Regions from separate parts of the Acinetobacter sp. SAAs474 genome, predicted to be linked through region 1. Evidence: riboswitches for the same ligand, from Rfam matches in the RefSeq annotation. Region 1 holds a riboswitch; the other holds the start of a gene.

Region 1 (9,436 bases):
TTTACCAACACCGCCTTTACCAGAAGAAACCAAGATCACGTGCTGAATACGTGGATGTTTGGCCACATCACGTTGTTGAGGAGCTGCCTTTTGAATGGGCGGATTATTCGGATCAGCCTCGGTCGCTAAAGACGAGGTTTTTGAGGTTTCTGCTGCATCTACAATAGGAGGTAACTGCTGTGAATGTGTGGCTGTTTGACTAGAGCAACTATGCTGCTCAGTGGTTTTTGGCTGAGTACTTTTTTGTTGGATCACATGCATATTTAATTCAGTAATCCCTGCTTTTTCTAATGCATCCGCCAAATCGTCATGAATTTTTTGTAAAAGTTCTGCTTCTGAAGCAAAGGTATTGATTGTAATTTGTAAAGTCTGCCCTTGTATATTGACTTGGCTAATACGATCCTTTAGTGCTTCATGAGAATTCGGCAAAATATAACATTGTAGTACATTTTGGATTTCTTCTTCATTGACTTCTTTAGAGGGAGAAAAGACCGATTTAAGGGAAGAAAGCCATGACATACTTTTACTCCAAGTCTGGAAAGACAATACAATGTAAAGATTATAGTTTAACGACTATTGACCCGAAGGTTAAGTCAACTTTATCAAAGTAAGTCGAATTCATAGTAAAATCGTTGGTTTTTAGCTCGCCACACGGCTTGATCGAATCCAGCAATGCTGATTTTTGGTGATCATGCTGCTATACTTTTGAACGTCATAAAAAATTATATTTATTTTTCATATCATTTAGACCGGTTGTTTAGACCCACGCCTTATCAAGACATAAGACGTGGTTTGATGCTCAATTTATATTATATAGTCATCACCCAATCTTTTGATGATGAAACCAATTGCTAGGTTATATAGCATATTTGGCATAGCGATCATATTTAACTGTGCTTGCTGACCATATTCGTATCAGAGATCAAGGTTATTTTTTAAATTTACTCAATGTCTCTGATGCTTTTTTCTTGAGTTCATCTAATTTTTCGTTGGCTTGCTGTTTTAAGTCATCTAACTTTTCTACTGCATCACTTTTAAGCGCACTGGCCTTGAGTTTAGCCTCTTCTAGTTTATGACTAGCTTCCGCTTTTAATGTATCTAATTTTTCTTGTACATTTGCCTGTGCTTCTGTTGTTTTATTTTTAAGTGTATCTATTTTTTCATCGATACACGCTTGATGATCTTGATGTGTTTCCTTGGCCTCTTTTTTAAGATCATGCAACTTTTTCTCACCTTGCAATTGTACTTCTTTCGCAGAATTTTGCACATCATCAACCATTTTTTCGCCTTTTATCTTGATTTCTTTGGTTTTAAGCTTGATATCTTCATTTAAATCCGCAGCTTTATCTTTTAAATGATCTAGATGATCGTCTTTCATGATAGTCCTCTCTTAATCGTTTTAAATCGTGGTCTATAGTTATACAAACAAATGGAACTTAATTAAAATCTTGACTGCAATTTGAAACAAATCAGCTACATGTTTTTAACTGATCTATCAATCTGGTACTAAAGTATCATCTCAACCACACGGTCAACGTCATGATCGCTCAAAAACATTAACCCAAAACTCAAGTAATTAATTTAATTGATTTTTTTAAAATAAAATAAAAAACATATAAAAAAACTCAATATTTGAATAGATTTCACTTATTCCATTATGCAACTCAGTACTATCTAAGGTAAAATCGGCTCACTTACATAAAATACGAATGAGAGAGTTATATCCGTGCGTAATATTTTAGTCACTAACGCCCTTCCATACGCCAATGGTCCTATCCATATGGGTCACCTACTCGGTTATATCCAAGCTGATATTTGGGTTCGTGCCATGCGTGCAATGGGCCATAATGTGACTTATGTCTGTGCGGACGATGCTCATGGTACAGCAATCATGTTGCGTGCTGAAGCCAATGGCATTACACCTGAACAGCAAATTGCCAATGTACAACAAGAACATATGCGTGATTTCAAGGGTTTTGCTGTTGATTTCGATCATTATGACTCAACCAATAGTGCAGAAAACAAAGCACGTTCAGAAGAAATTTATCTTAAAAACCGTGAGGCAGGTCATATTGCAATTCGACCAGTAACACAATTATTTGATCCTGAAAAAGGTATGTTTTTATCAGATCGCTTTATTAAAGGCACTTGTCCAAAATGCAAGGCCGAAGATCAGTATGGCGATTCTTGTGAAGTCTGCGGCACGACCTACAATGCTACGGAGCTTCTCAATCCTAAATCAACGCTCAGCGGTGCGGTACCGATAGAAAAGTCTTCGGATCATTATTTCTTTAAATTACCTAATTTTGCTGAATATTTACAACAATGGACACGTGATTCAGGTCGTCTGCCAGTTTCTATCGCCAATAAACTTGATGAGTGGTTTGAAAATGGTCTGAATGATTGGGATATTTCACGTGATGCGCCTTATTTTGGTTTTGAAATCCCAGATGCACCGAATAAATACTTCTATGTCTGGGTAGATGCACCTATCGGCTATATGTCGAGTTTTGAAAACTACATTAAAACTCAACGTCCAGACTTAGATTTTGATGACTACTGGAAAGAAGATTCAAAAAATGAGGTATACCACTTTATTGGTAAAGATATTGTTTACTTCCATGCTTTGTTCTGGCCAGCAATGCTAAAAGGTGCAAATTACCGTACACCGACAGGTTTATTTGTAAATGGATTTTTGACTGTAAATGGTCAAAAAATGTCAAAATCACGTGGTACCTTTATTAAGGCTGAAACATATCTACAGCATTTGAATCCTGAGTATTTACGTTATTATTTTGCCTCTAAACTTTCCGATAAAGTTGAAGATTCTGATTTAAATCTAGATGATTTTGTACAAAAAGTAAACTCAGATCTAGTAGGTAAAGTTGTTAATATTGCCAGTCGCTGTGCAAAATTCATTAATAGCAAATTTGACAATAAACTGAGCGCTCAATGTGCTGAACCTGAACTGGTACAAAGTTTTATTGATGCTGGTAACTCGATTGCACAAGCATATGAAGCACGTGAATTTTCTACCGCGATTCGCGAAATTATGACTTTAGCTGACAAAGCGAATCAATATATTGATGAGAAAAAACCATGGGCGTTGGCTAAAGTCGCAGGCGAAGAACAACAGGTTCATGATGTCTGTTCAGTGGGGATTAATTTATTCCGTCAGTTGGCTGTCTACCTCGCACCGGTATTACCACATTTGGCGAATCAGGTACAACAGTTCTTAAAACTTGATCATTTTGATTTTTCTTCTCGTCAAAATATCTTATTAGGCCATGAAATTGCAGTCTTTCAGGCATTAATGCAACGTGTAGATCCAAAAGCTGTTGCAGCTATGGTCGATGCATCCAAAGAATCATTAAGCATTAAAGCCACTGAACCGGTAAAAGCCGACATCAAAAAAACTGTAAAAACAGCAATACCAACAGCAGATAAAGCAACGATTAGTATTGATGATGTCGTGAAATTAGACCTCCGTGTTGCTAAAGTATTGGATGCAAATATTGTTGAAGGTTCAGATAAATTATTGCGACTTAGCTTAGATGTTGGTGAAGCCGAACCTCGCCAAGTCTTTAGCGGTATTCGTAGTGCTTATCATCCTGATGATTTAAAAGACAAACTGGTCGTATTAGTGGCCAACTTAGCACCACGAAAAATGCGTTTTGGTATTTCTAACGGCATGGTCTTAGCTGCTGGTCAAGGTGAAAATATTTTTATTATCTCTCCTGACAGTGGTGCTCAACCAGGTGATCAGGTCTCTTAAGTGTGCATCTAAGCATATAAAGACTCAGTCTAACCACAAATATTCACTGTAAAATATCCATCAGCACCCTGTAATTTACATCAATTACAGGGTGCTTTTTGATGATCAATCCTATGGCTATATTATCTTTTCAATTGACTCTTCTCAGCATCGCTGATTTAGCAAAACCCTGATCATGGGATCTGTTTTCTCATCTATAGCCACTTACGACCATTTGCGCTCAGGTCTCGATATTTTAAGTCTATCTTAAGTTTAAACTGCTTCAATATAAAAAATTGATCTTTGCTACAAGCTTGATATGCCACAATACGCCAAATTTTCATTACAACAATTGATGATTTTAATGCTGAGTTTTTTAATCCTGATAATCTTTTTTCCAATTGCAGGAAGTATTGACTTAGCACTGATTCATCCTTGGATAGGTTCTCACGGAGAATTTTATTTAAAAAATAACTGGTATCTGGACCAATTAGCACATCAAGATTTAAAACATGTCATTATTGGCTTTTATAGTATTTTATTTATACTTTGGTTATTGTCGTTTAAATTAAACAGACTCAAACCAAAGCGTTATGCATTTGGCTATTTCTTTTTTGTTTCAATGCTCTGTACCATTGCCATTGGTATTTTAAAAGCACATTCATCCCATGGCTGTCCTTGGGATATGACCAGCCCCTCACCCTCGGGTTTTATCTGGGATTTCGTTGTGCAAAATGGACATTGTTTTCCGGGTGGCCATGCTTCTTGTGGTTTTGCATTGATGACTGGATACTTTGTCTATAGACAGCATCAACCTCGCTATGCTTATTTTTACCTGTTGATTGGTTTTATTTTAGGTTTTGCTATGGGTTGGACACAAATGATGAGAGGTGCTCACTTTTTAAGTCATAATTTATGGACATTATGGATTATCTGGTTAATTAATGTGGTGGTCTATTATATAACTCAGTCATTTTATCTAAGACGTCACCATTTACAAATAGCAGTCAAATAAGTAATGAAAAATTTGATCTTATCATTATCAACATTAGATAAGACTCTGCTAATATGATACTGTGATCGCAAACAAAGATGACCATCCACATCAAAACTGAGTGCTAATACCTGATGAATCAACCCCTATTCATCAGCTTTGATCAAGCCAATAGCTATTATGATAACATTTCATCGCAGAGTAGATTAAGATAGAACTAATTTTTTAGCCTAAAATCTATATTATGTCGCAATATTCTAATTTTATAGAACAAATGAGTCTTGAGCAGCAAAGTTCTATTCAATCTTATGAACTACAGAATCAAAAAGTTTGGTTAAAAAAAGCATCTCCTCGTCACGCAACATGGATTTATTTACCTCTCCATTGGATTTCTAAGTGCTTGGGTTTAAATATGTTTGCCCCTGTACCTAATTATGGTGGAAAACAGGCAATTGATTGTGAAGTTAAACGTATTCAACAATTACATCGGCTTGGCATTCAGGTACCAGAAATTTTAGCGTATAACGATAGTGCCGTGTTACTTAAAGATGCAGCTCAAGCAGGACAACAGATCGAACAATTAGAATACGCACTCAAAAAATCACAACCTTCAGCTTCACGTTTATCTTTATATGCTGATGCTATTTGCGCTATACAACATATTCATGACTTAGACTGCTATTTAAGTGAAGCCTTTGCTCGTAATATTTTAGTGGATAATCAACATCAATTTACCTATATTGACTTTGAAACAGATCCCAAACAGCGACTCAGTTTACAGGATTGTCAAACACGTGATTGGTTGTTTTTTATGTTTTCAACTGCCTGTCATTTTAATGAAGATGAAATTCAATCTGCCAGCACATTACTCATCGAAAATATATCAAAAAATAAAGCAATTTATCATGATATTTGTCGGGTTGGGCGAAAATTACAATGGATTTTAAAATTAAAACTTGAAAAATTAGGAGGAGATGGCCGTCGCTTACGTAAAGGACTTTTGTTACTTCAATTAATCAATCAGAAAAATAACAGGGTTAAAAATTAAAATTAGTTTAATTTTTCTAATGAAAAGTTACATAAACTTGATATCTAAGTCATACAGCCCATGTTAATATATAGCCTCACTTTGGGGAGTAGCTATTCCTGTTTAATCAGGAAGAACATGTCAACATACTTGAGTTCTTACTCATGGCATGTTCAGCGAATATTCAGATCGCTCAGCAAGACCATTGACCATAGCATGCTTTTTACCAAGCAAGTATTGCTGTGCGTCATTGGAAATACTTGCTTGGTATGCGTATCAGATTATGCTTTTATCTCTTTTATTATTTTTGATCTCTGCCATTGTTATTTACCTCTCTTGTGAATACTTCGTTAATAGTATTGAATGGCTAGGACAACGCCTTAATTTGGGACGCACGGCTGTCGGTTCTGTACTGGCGGCCTTTGGTACTGCGTTACCTGAATGTGCCGTTACTTTTACCGCTGTTGTTATAGGTAATACACCTGAAAGCAAAGACTTAGGTGTCGGCGCTGCAATGGGAGGGCCTTTGGTACTGGCAACGCTGGCTTATGCGATTGTCGGAGGTGCACATTTTTTCCATCGCCGAAAACAAGGCCATCATCACTTTATTATTCAGGCCAATAGTCAAGCTCTCGCAAAAGATCAGCTTAGTTTTCTGGCGATATTTATTGTTAAAGTCGGTTTAGGTTTAATTGCTTTTAGCTTTAAACCTTGGTTGGGTATTCTATTTCTGGTTGCTTACGCAGTTTATGTTTGGCGTGAAATCCAAAATAGCCGTGATGAGGATCATGATCAAGAGGAACAATTAGAGCCTCTCAAATTACAACCTCATAGTAATCAGCCCAGTCAATGGATGATTATCTTGCAAGTTATAATTTCATTGATTTGTATTGCAGGCGCAACACATCTCTTTATTGCACAACTAGAAAATCTCAGTATTTTATTGGCTATTCCACCTCATCTGGTTGCTTTATTGCTCAGTCCAGTTGCCACGGAATTACCTGAAATTATGAATGCACTCATTTGGGTACGCCAAGGTAAAGAACGCTTAGCATTGGCCAATATTTCAGGTGCAATGATGATTCAAGCAACCTTACCAAGTGCTTTAGGCATTTTCTTTACCCCATGGTTATTTGATGGTGTACTTTTAACTTCAGGTATTATCACCGCCTTGGCGATTGTCTATTTACTGATTGTATTTCAATCGCAAAAAGTGGATAGCCGTCTACTGATTTTTAGCAGTGGTTTTTATTTCATATTTATTGCGCTATTAATGGGTTATTTTCACATCTAAATCGTCATCATGAAAGTAGGCTATTCAAACTGTATTACTCCATTATTTTAGAACATGCTTAAACATAAAGATGTATGTAAAATCGACTTTTTATATACATCTTTCATGAATCATGACGCATCTTTTCATTGTATTCATGATTGATCACATCAGGATACTTAAAAAGCAGATGTAAACTTTTTAGCATCAATATCATCATGTTTTTATATCATTTTTATGTCTATTATCTTACTTATTAACTCAAATAATGAATAAGAATTATTCTTTAAAATCACAATATAAATCTAATTTTATGATTAATTTTTAGTGTGATCCAATCAAGTTAAAGAGCTTTTTTATTCTCGTAATGAAACATCAGTTTTAAGATCGTTACCCGCATTTTTTTTAGCAGAATTCGAGTGAATTAAAGTCATAAAACCATCTCATTATAATTAATGTATCCACACTCATCATCATGATAATCATTACTGTAATATTAAATTTAATTCGCCACTTAATCAGCAGTCAATCATTATCATTTTTCATGATCAAAATTTGCTTTAATCAATGTAATCTAAGCTAGAATAGCTCAATAAGACGCTTATCATGCGAATAAGATTCTACAATCCATGGTCATGTTATGACGGATAATGAAGTACTAAAAATACGTCTGACAGAAGCAATAATTTATATAAAAAATTGATGAATTATATATGAACTATCAACTTGATCCATTTCTGACTATCGTGATTGCTGTACTGGTTCTTTTGGTTGGCTATGCCTGTGTCAACAGCATCCCTATTTTAAAAAAATATAATATTCCGGAGCCTGTTGCTGGTGGTCTTATTGCGGCAATCATCACCTATATTTTATTTAAAAACTTTAATATCACCATAAATTTTGATCATACAGTTCAACAAATTTTTATGCTGATCTTCTTTACTTCAATTGGCCTTAGCGCTAGCTTAGCTAAACTGAAAGAAGGAGGAAAAGCGCTTCTGCTATTTTTAGCCTGTGTATTTATCTACATTATCATCCAAAACGTGGTGGGTATCAGTTTAGCAACAGCTTTAGGTTTAGATCCATTGATTGGCTTAATTACCGGATCAGTCACACTCACAGGCGGTCATGGTACTGCTGGTGCTTGGGGATCTGTCTTTGAACAACAGCACGGTATCCAAGGTGCGATTGTCCTTGGGATGGCAAGTGCAACATTTGGTTTAGTGATTGGCGGAATGATGGGAGGTCCTATCGCGAAGTTCTTGATTCGTCGTTTTCAACTGGCTGAAATCATCGTAACATCAGATGATCGTCATGAAGTCCCGCCTATTGCCGAAACGGCACCATTTGAATACCCAGAAAAAACACGTTTAATTACTGCAGATGATGCCGTTAAAACATTAGGCATGTTTTCAATTTGTATTAGTTTTGCCTATTTTATGACTGACACAGCAAAAGACCAATGGTTTGAATTACCTACTTTTGTCTGGGCATTGGCTTTTGGAGTTGTATTACGTAATACATTAGAGCATCTATTTAAAGTTGAAATTTTTGATCGTTGTATTGATGTTTTTGGTAATGCCTCATTGTCATTTTTTTTAGCCATGGCACTGATGTCTTTACAACTATGGCTACTTGGCGGTTTGGCAGGACCTTTGGCAATTATCTTAATCGCACAAGTTTTGGTGTTGGTGCTGTATTTATATTTTGTCACTTTTCGTGTGATGGGGAAAAGTTATGATGCCGCGGTACTGTGCGCTGGACAATGTGGAGTAAGTCTTGGTGCAACACCAACAGCGATTGCCAACATTCAAGCAGTGACCAATAGTTATGGTCCATCACATAAAGCCTTTTTGATTATTCCTTTAACGGGTGCGTTCTTTGTCGATATTGTCAATGCATTAATCATTCAAATAACAATTGCATTAATGGGTTAAATAGCAAGGTCTTACGGTAATCATCGAATAATATCACATGATTTCTTCAGCGAAGCATGGCTTCTGTTCAAGCTGTCGATTACTTTTCTTTAGTTTTACCACGACAAATATAGCTATAAACAATACCAATAATGGCTAAACATATGATGACTGCAGCTGTAACAAGCATTAACTTTTCATCATGATGTAACAGCTTGTCCCAAAATTGATGTAACCAATGTGCAACTTGTAAACCCACACTGACTACAATAAAAGCCCATAGAAAAGAAGCGACAATATTAATACTGACATAATGCCATAATGAATATTTTTTAATACCAAAACTAATCGGGATTACCGTTCTCAGTCCCCACGCAAAACGCATAAATAAAATACTGAGTGTAGGATAGGCCTCAATCCACTGGCTGGCTTGATGAAATCTTTTGGCCAGTTTAGGGCGACGGTGAATAAA
Region 2 (9,436 bases), 1.0 Mb from region 1:
CCATCGCAATCGCCATACGTGATTCAGTCACGGTATCCATTGCTGCTGAAACAAGAGGAATGTTTAAATGTATGCCACGAGTAAAACGTGTCTTTAAAGAGACATCTTTTGGGAGGACAGTTGAGTAGGCAGGGAGTAATAAGACATCATCGAAGGTTAGGGCTTCTTGAACGATGGTCAACATAACAGTCTCACTGGTAATTTCCGTGCACTATTATAAACAAATTTAGACTAAAATTTCATTTTAATCTGTAAATATTCCGATTTATTTTAAATCAGATACGATAAGGTAAAATGTAACCGCACGATGATATTACTGATTCAGCAATCAATTTTCATAAAAAATAATCATAACATTTGGTGGCTACGCAGGATAACAAGCGTCAGAATTTAACTTAATCAAGAAAACTTAAAGTCTAAATCAATTGGATATTCAGCATATTTACTGAGAATACCGATTGCATAATAACTGCCAAAATAGCGCAAAATCCTTCTCTACACACTATTTCGGCAGCAATCATCACTTAAAAATAATATTTAATTCCTAAACTCAAATTCTGAAATTGACTGGATAAAGATCCTTGTCCCTGAATATTGTCTGTTTGATGGGTTTTACCCATTTTTTCGCGATATTTATTCCACTCAAATGCAGTAAATAACTGGGTATCTGGACGGATATAATAGCCCGCATTTAAATTGACACCATAATAATCCATATTTTTGACTTGACTATAAAAAACAGTCTCTCGGGCATAATGATGATCTACATCTTTTGCCGTGACCCATGCACTATATTTAACAGTTGCTCCTAGTGAAATTTTTTGATTGTCATATTGTGCATTAAGACCGATATAAGGCATTCGATAGATCTGTTTATAATCAATACCTTTATCATTTTTTTTATCAAATTCACCACTGAACATTTGTGCTGTACCAGGAATATAATTGCCATCATGATCAGTCAAGCTATAACGATATATTCCACCTTTAGAATTCCAATTAAATTTATTTTGTTGGTAGCCAACGACAAAACCCGCTTTATACTGAGTATCAGACAAGGCAAACAGCTGTGCATTCAGATCAACTTGATTGGCATATTTCATCTTAGTATCTGGATGATATGACCAATCTGTCATCAATTTAGCATCAGTTTGATCCGTATAATCAAAATCCGACATCACTAAAGAAGAACTTTGGGTCACGGTGGTCCAAGCATTGGCATTTAAGCTTAACCAAGAGAAAGGTTGCCAAGATAAGTCCGCTTTAATGATTGGCGCATTTTTAATGTCCCAGTTGAGTTGTGAACGTTTAATATCATCTATATAAACAAACTCTTTGGCTTTACCACCATTCAACATTAAACCTGAAGATAATGCCACAGAAATTTTTTGAGTCGTTAAATGACCTGATGCAATATCAGCTGTTGCATAAGCCAAATTCGGGCTTAAAATAAAAAGTAATATATATTTATTCATAGGGTTTTATTAAAATCTATAAGTTTAGAGGTATGGATTAAGTCAACTTTTTATTATTATCGGGAGTATAAAGACTAAAATTATTAACCATAATACTCCGTATCACGCGCCGCATTATATATCAAAATAATTAAAAAAAATGCTTAGTTGAATTATCAACCTTGTATTGTGTGAAGCTAAAAACCATCTCAATATCAATTTTATGGAATATCAGAAATTAAACCATTTTTTGGATTCTAAACTCAAACACTTGATTCACATCCCTTAGCAATTGGCGATTGAGTTGATCAAATTCAAGCAGATAAGCAGATAAGCAGATAAGCAGATAAGCAGATAAGCAGATAAGCAGATAAGCAGATAAGCAGATAAATTTTATCTATAGCAATAGCGCTTATGATACAAAATACTCTAAAAAAATTATTTCAAATCAATAACTACATGCGATGATTCCATCAAGAAAAGAATACGAAATCTAAAAAAAAAGAACAGCGATTCTTAAAAAGCAATCAATAATTGAGTCAATCGTTATCCTTTAGAATATACAATATGAGCGACTTTGTTAACCTACACGCTCATAATCTTCATCATTACTAGGTGGTATAACATCTATTGAGATCAGTGGAATCATTTGATATGCACGACGTGCTTTATTACATTGTTGATCACCTGCCCGTACTTCCTGACATGAAGAACTACGCTGTGTATAAATATCACAAGAAACAGCCTGACCAACAATACCCGACAGTGCAGAACATCTTGGATTTTTTTGATTGGTACCCACCATACATGAATATAGTGAATTAACAGGCTCCGTATAATGTTCAGGTATATTTAAACCCTCTGCCCAGTAAAATGAAACTCTAAAAAAAGCGCAACAAGCACCACAATTTAAACAAGCATCTGAGGTAGGTAATTGAGACAACATTTTTATTAACTTCTCGTTATCTGACGATTAATTTTCGAAAAATTCTAAAAAATATCATCTTTAAACTCAATATTTTTTTAATTTTTTAGACGATTGTATAACTGAATACTGAATTTATAAGCACAGTAAAATTCTAAAAAATAAAATGTAATCAATAGATTCAGCGACTAATACTTTACAATATTCAGCAATAATCATGGTTTTAATATCAATGTTTTTAGATAACGATATCTATATCATCTATCCCGTCATTTTAACTGATCATTACACTGTGATAAAACCAGATATTCAATATGGTCATAGCATTGCTATCACCATATCATGGCGCACTAATTAGTAAAAAATTTTATGATTCATTCTGATTAAGATTAAATTAGAAAAAATAATGTTGCACCAAGGCAGCCACACCCATAATTAAAAAGATCGCCGCACCAATTTTATGAATAAGCGCAATCGGAAGTTTTTCGGCTAGTTTATTGCCAATAAATACGGCTGGAAGATTGACCAAAATAATCCCCAGCGTTGTTCCCAAAGTAACCCAAGTAATACTGTCAAATCGAGCGGCCAATGCGACTGTTGCAATTTGTGTCTTATCACCTATTTCTGCTAGAAAAAATAGAATGAATGTGGTTCCAAATACACCATATTTTTGCCATTTATTAATATGATCATCTTGATCATCCAACTGGTCTGGAATAAGCATCCAGATGGCCATGGCAATAAAACCCAGCGAGACAATCCACAATAATACGACAGGACTAAGGACCGTGGTAATCCACTGTCCTAAAATTGCAGAAACACCATGGTTAATCACCGTAGCGGCAAAAATGGCCAATAAAATAGGAATAGGTTTACGGAATTTAGCCGCCAGTAACAACGCCAATAATTGTGTTTTATCGCCAATTTCAGAAAGTGCAACGATCACTAAAGAAATAAAGAAAGCATCTAGCATGAGGATATTTCTCTGGCTAGCAATAAAATACCTATGATTCACCGCTCCTGCTAGCCAAATGCAGAGTGGTCAATCAAAGGTCTTGCCAACAAAAGAAAACTTAAAAAAGTATCTATGGTTCTTTGCTATAATGACCATGCTTGTTTTAAAGCAAATATGTTGATCATTACCTGTTCATGATGAACAGCGGCTACTCCCCAATGAAGTTATTGTATTGTATAGAATATGATGCTACTTCACAACTAGAAAACCCTGCCAAAGCAGGGTTTTCAAGCGCTAAAAACACAATTCAATGTGATTCAAGATGGCCGTGACAATTAAATTAATAAATGACGTATATCTTGTAATAGCTGAGTCAACTTATGAGTAAAACGCGCAGCATCTGCACCATTAATCACACGGTGATCATAAGATAAAGACAATGGTAACATGAGCTTAGGCTCAAATTCCTGACCATTCCAAACCGGTTGCATGCTTGCTGGAGAAATACCTAAAATTGCCACTTGAGGCCAATTCACCAATGGGGTAAATGCTGTACCACCAATTGCACCAAGGCTTGAAATCGTAAAGTTTGCACCTTGCAAATCTTTAGGTGAAAGCTTTTTATCACGTGCCTTTTGTCCCAACGTTCCCAACTCAATTGCAATTTGCTTAATTGACTTTTGATCTGGATGACGCAGTACAGGTACCGTTAAACCATCTGGTGTTGCAACCGCAATACCCATATGAATTTCATGACGTAATAAAACAGCTTTACCATCATCAGATAAATGACCTGCAAATTCACGCTCTTCTTTCAATAAATGCGCGACTGCTTTAATAATAAAAGCCATAATCGTCAAGCTAATACCATCTTTTTTAAAGTTGGCTTTTAGATCATTACGCCATGCTTCAAGTTCAGTGATATCAGCCAAATCAAACTGTGTGACTTGCGGAATATAATTATTGAGTGAAAGTTGTGGAATCGACACTTGTTGTAAACGTGTTAAGACCTTCTCTTCTACTCCACCAAATGCACTAAAGTCTGGTAATTTTGGTAAACCACTCACCACAGCTGCTGTTGGTGCAGCAATTGCAGTATTGGCACGACCTAAACGTGACTTAACATAGGCAAATAAATCTTCTTTCATCAAGCGAGCATGTGGGCCAGAAGCTTTCACTTCCGACAATACAACACCTAATTCACGTGCAAGTTTACGTACAGCAGGCCCTGCATATACTTTCGCATTTTCCAGATTTTGTGCTGGGGTTAATTTATCTGCATTGCTAGTCACTACAGCAGTTTCACGCTGTTCTGATCTTATCTCTGGTGTTGCTGCTTGAGGTAAAGACGCACTCACAGCATCTACAGGAGTAACCACCTCAGATGATTGTGCTGCTGCAGTTTCAAGTACAACCAAAGCAGTACCTTCTTTGACACGCTGACCAACTGTAACATGAATAGCTGTAATCACACCTGCAGCAGTACTCGGTACTTCTACAGTGGCTTTATCAGACTCAACCACAACCAGACTTTGATCTTTTTCAACACGATCACCAACCTGAACCAGAATTTCACTCAGCGTTGCCTGCTCAACCCCTAAATCAGGGACAGCAATTTCAATACGGCCAGCGGCTGCAACAGGAGCTGTAGTGGTAGCAGCAACGGGTGTTACAGCTGATGCAACTGCTACTTTTTCCTGAGTAGCACTTGTCGCTGCAGCACTTTGACTTTTTACACTCAGGATTACAACGCCTTCTTTGACGACATCACCTGATTGCACTGCAATATGTTCAACTACACCAGCTACAGTACTCGGTACCTCAACTGTTGCTTTATCTGATTCCACCACAATCAAACTTTGGTCAACATCTACTTGCTCACCAACCTGAACCAAAATATCGCCCACAGTTGCTTTTTCTACACCAATATCAGGTACTTGCACTTCAACAAGCGTAGCCGTTGTCGTTTGCTTATCGACAGATGCTGTCGCGTCAGCATGGCTAGCTGTAGTTGGGGCTGGTGGTGTTGTGGTAACTGGATCAGCAGCTACTGCTGTCGCAGGCTGTTCAGTGCTATCTAATTCAATCAAGACCGCACCTTCACTCACTTCATCGCCTTGCTGAATCAAAATATTTTTTACTGTACCTTCAGCCGTACTAGGCACTTCAACTGACGCTTTATCAGATTCCAGTAAAACAATACTATCATCAACCGCAATATGATCACCGATTTTAACCAGAATTTCAGCAACCGTTGCTTTCTCTACACCAATATCAGGAGTCGTAATTTGCATGATTAGTTCTCCTCTTTATAGTCAGCAACTGCATGTAACTCAGGGTGTTGTTGTGGTAACCATGCAACTGGGCGATCTGTATCCAATTCAAAAGTTGAAATCGCATCTTTCACTAAACGTGCATCAACTTCGCCTTCATCAGCCAATTTTTTCAATGTCGCCACCACAATATGTGCTGCATCAACCCCAAAATAACTGCGTAATTTTGCGCGTGTATCTGAGCGACCATAGCCATCAGTACCTAAAGCAACAAATGGACGGTTATCCGGTAAGTAAGCACGAATTTGTTCACTATACGCACGCACATGATCTGTCGCAGAAACGACAATACCATGTGTATCACGCAGCTGTTTCGATACCCATGCTTCTTTTGGCAATTCAGTCATTGGATGCAAGCGGTTATATTCTTCACATGCCATACCATCTCGTGCCAATTCATTAAAGCTGGTGACACTATAAACATTGGCATGAATTTGATATTCATCACGTAAAATCTGGGCAGCTTTAATCACTTCGCGAAGAATGACGCCTGAACCCAATAGCTGTACAGTGGCTTTATCATCTTTTTGTAGTAAATACATACCACGCTTAATTCCTTCTTCAGCACCATCAGGAATAGCAGGATGTTCATAATTTTCGTTCATGACGGTTAAATAGTAAAATACGCGCTCTTGATTGACATACATACGCTGTAAACCATCATGCACAATCACCGCCAATTCATAACCAAAACATGGATCATAAGACACACAATTTGGAATGGTATTGGCCAAAATATGTGAATGACCATCTTGATGCTGTAAACCTTCACCATTTAAGGTGGTACGTCCAGCAGTCGCACCCAACAAGAAACCTTGTGCTTGAGCATCACCTGCTGCCCATGCAATATCACCAATACGCTGGAAACCAAACATGGAGTAATACATATACATTGGAATCATTGGCAAGTTATTGGTTGAATAACTGGTCGCCAACGCTGCCCATGCACTCATCGCACCAGCTTCATTAATCCCTTCTTGTAGCATATGACCGTCTTTAGCTTCACGGTAATGCATCAATTGCTCTTGATCTTCAGGTGTATATTTTTGACCATGTGCGGCATAAATACCCAATTGACGGAACATACCTTCTAAACCAAAGGTACGTGCTTCATCTGGAACAATCGGTACAACACGATCTTTAATGGCTTTATCTTTCAGCAAGGCTGAAATCAAACGGACCATCACCATAGTGGTTGATTGTTCTTTACCATTCGAACCTTTTAATACTGCATCAAAAATTGAAAGATCTGGAATAGCTAAAGATTCACTTTCTTTACGACGTGCTGGTAAGTATCCACCCAATGCTTCACGACGTGCTTTCATGTATTTTAGTTCAGGTGAGTTTTCACTTGGACGATAAAATGGTACTTCTTCAAGCTGCTCATCTGTAAATGGCAAGTTAAAACGATTTCTGACATATTTAAGTGATTCAAGCTGCATCTTTTTAATCTGATGCGTTTTATTCACAGCTTCAATTTCTTCAGATAAACCATAACCTTTGACTGTTTTCGCCAAAATAACGGTTGGCTGGCCTTTGGCTTTACTGGCTTCAGCATAAGCTGCAAATACTTTATACGGATCATGACCGCCACGATTCAAGTTATCGATATCCTCATCACTGAGGTTTTTCACTAACTCTTCTGCTTCTGGATAACGGCCAAAGAAATGGGCACGTGTATATCCACCACCCTTAACTTGATAACGCTGATAGTCACCATCTACGGCTTCTTCCATCACCGCTTTTAGGGCACCTGTTTGATCTTTTGCCAGTAAAGGATCCCAATGACGACCCCAAACCACTTTAATTACACGCCAACCAGCGCCACGGAATAGAGATTCAAGCTCTTGAATAATTTTACCATTACCACGGACTGGACCATCTAAACGCTGTAAGTTACAGTTGACCACCCAAATCAGATTATCTAATTTTTCACGACCAGCCAGTGAAATTGCTCCCAGACTTTCTGGCTCATCCATTTCACCATCGCCTAGATATGCCCAGACTTTACGATCTTCTTCTTTAATCAAGCCACGATTCATCAAGTATTTTTGAATATGTGCCTGATAAATAGACATGATTGGGCCTAATCCCATCGATACAGTTGGGAACTGCCAATAGTCTGGCATTAAATAAGGATGCGGATAAGACGGTAAACCAATACCATCAACTTCACGGCGGAAATTATCTAAATGTTCTTCCGTTAAACGTCCTTCTAAGAAAGAACGTGCATAAATACCAGGTGCACAGTGACCTTGATAATAAATTAAATCACCACCAAAATGATCATTACTTGCGCGGAAAAAATGGTTAAAACCAACATCATATAATGTTGCAGATGATGCAAAACTTGCTAAATGACCACCTAAATCATCACCTGTTTTATTTGCGCGCAATACCATTGCCAGTGCATTCCAACGAATCAATGCACGAATACGACGTTCCATATCCTGATCACCAGGCATTGCTGGTTGTTCTTCTACCGATATCGTATTTAAATAAGGTGTATTTAGACGCTGAATGGGAACATGCTTCGCAATTGCGCGTTGATATAATTTTTCTAATAAAAATGCAGCACGCTCTGTCCCCATATGTTGTAAAACAGAATCAAAAGCATCTTGCCATTCTTGGGTTTCTTGCGCATCGCTATCGCCATAGAACGCCATATTCCACCTATCCTTAAAACCGAGTAATAGTTTTTATATGTACCACATTTTGTGGGTTAATACATATTGCCAAACATAAATACGACCTTGGACTAATATTTAGAAAATAAATGGTCGTCAACGCCTTACCCCCCAATCAGGGGGGTAAAGCGTCAATTTTGTTGATTTTTCAAACGAAATAGTACTTTATTCTTATAATATAAAATAGCGATACATAAAAGTTGAAATATGTATTTTTCTTAATCTAGCATCGCTAAATAAGAAGATGGATTTTTGCGTTGTCCATCTTTAACCACTTCATAATGTAAATGTGGTCCAGTACAACGGCCAGTACAGCCAACATTGGCAATATGATCACCAGCTTCAACACGATCACCCACATTGGCCACCAGACGTGAAGCATGTGCATAACGTGTCAAATAACCATTACCATGATTAATTTCAATGTATTGACCATATCCCGTTCCCCAACCTGATTTGGTTACAATACCTGGTCCTGTTGCATAAATCGGGGTACCTGTTGGTGCAGCAAGATCTAAACCTGAATGATTTTCAGCACGTCCACCCATGGTTCTTCCACCATAGTTTGAGCTGACTCTCGCATTCGGTAAAGGGTGTGTAACTAACCAGCTATAAGGGTTAGCTGAATTATAAGCAGTTGAATTATAGTCTTTTGAGGAAGTTGCAGTATATTTTTGTGCTAAGGTTTGATTATTAATTTCAATTGAATTTGAACTTGGATTATTTCTCAGCTTAACATTCATTTTTTTTATGCTAGCGGCATCATCTAACTGCATAGCATCAGCAGCATCACTATTGCCTTGTGCCAGTGTTTTGGTCAACTCTTCGAGACGATCCTGTGATGCAGCATATGCAGGAGTAGTTTCAATTAAATCTGCATATGTAATTGATGCAGCAGAGGCTGCAATTGAAAAACTTAAAACAAGACGGCGCGTCAGCATAAAAACCTCATAAACTGTTCTTAGAAAAAGTTCCTTGCGATCTCTTCCTTGATATCTACTCAGAATAACGCATAAGATTAAGACATGACTATGAAGGAAGTATGTATGTCCAAACCCGTCAACGTTTTCCAACAAACAAGA

Evidence for each region. A riboswitch is a leader RNA that binds a small molecule or an ion and turns the genes downstream of it on or off. The one in region 1 is predicted to bind manganese.
Region 2: it holds a riboswitch for manganese, as region 1 does, so the genes downstream of both, QSG86_RS05185 (TMEM165/GDT1 family protein) here and QSG86_RS15900 (sodium:calcium antiporter) in region 1, are expected to answer to the same signal.

The regions. Positions count from the first base shown of each region.
Region 1 is NZ_CP127915.1:3,169,967-3,179,402, forward strand. Features, by position in the region: gene apbC (iron-sulfur cluster carrier protein ApbC) at 1-519, opposite strand, end outside; gene QSG86_RS15880 (hypothetical protein) at 929-1,378, opposite strand; gene metG (methionine--tRNA ligase) at 1,727-3,775, shown strand; gene QSG86_RS15890 (phosphatase PAP2 family protein) at 4,074-4,769, shown strand; gene QSG86_RS15895 (serine/threonine protein kinase) at 4,993-5,796, shown strand; yybP-ykoY riboswitch at 5,868-5,969, shown strand; gene QSG86_RS15900 (sodium:calcium antiporter) at 6,059-7,069, shown strand; gene gltS (sodium/glutamate symporter) at 7,762-8,985, shown strand; gene QSG86_RS15910 (DedA family protein) at 9,065-9,436, opposite strand, start outside.
Region 2 is NZ_CP127915.1:890,051-899,486, reverse strand. Features, by position in the region: gene guaB (IMP dehydrogenase) at 1-184, opposite strand, end outside; gene QSG86_RS05195 (omptin family outer membrane protease) at 525-1,475, opposite strand; gene QSG86_RS05190 (YkgJ family cysteine cluster protein) at 2,035-2,400, opposite strand; gene QSG86_RS05185 (TMEM165/GDT1 family protein) at 2,774-3,352, opposite strand; yybP-ykoY riboswitch at 3,425-3,563, opposite strand; gene QSG86_RS05180 (2-oxo acid dehydrogenase subunit E2) at 3,670-5,628, opposite strand; gene aceE (pyruvate dehydrogenase (acetyl-transferring), homodimeric type) at 5,631-8,333, opposite strand; gene QSG86_RS05170 (M23 family metallopeptidase) at 8,573-9,295, opposite strand; gene QSG86_RS05165 (DUF721 domain-containing protein) at 9,401-9,436, shown strand, end outside.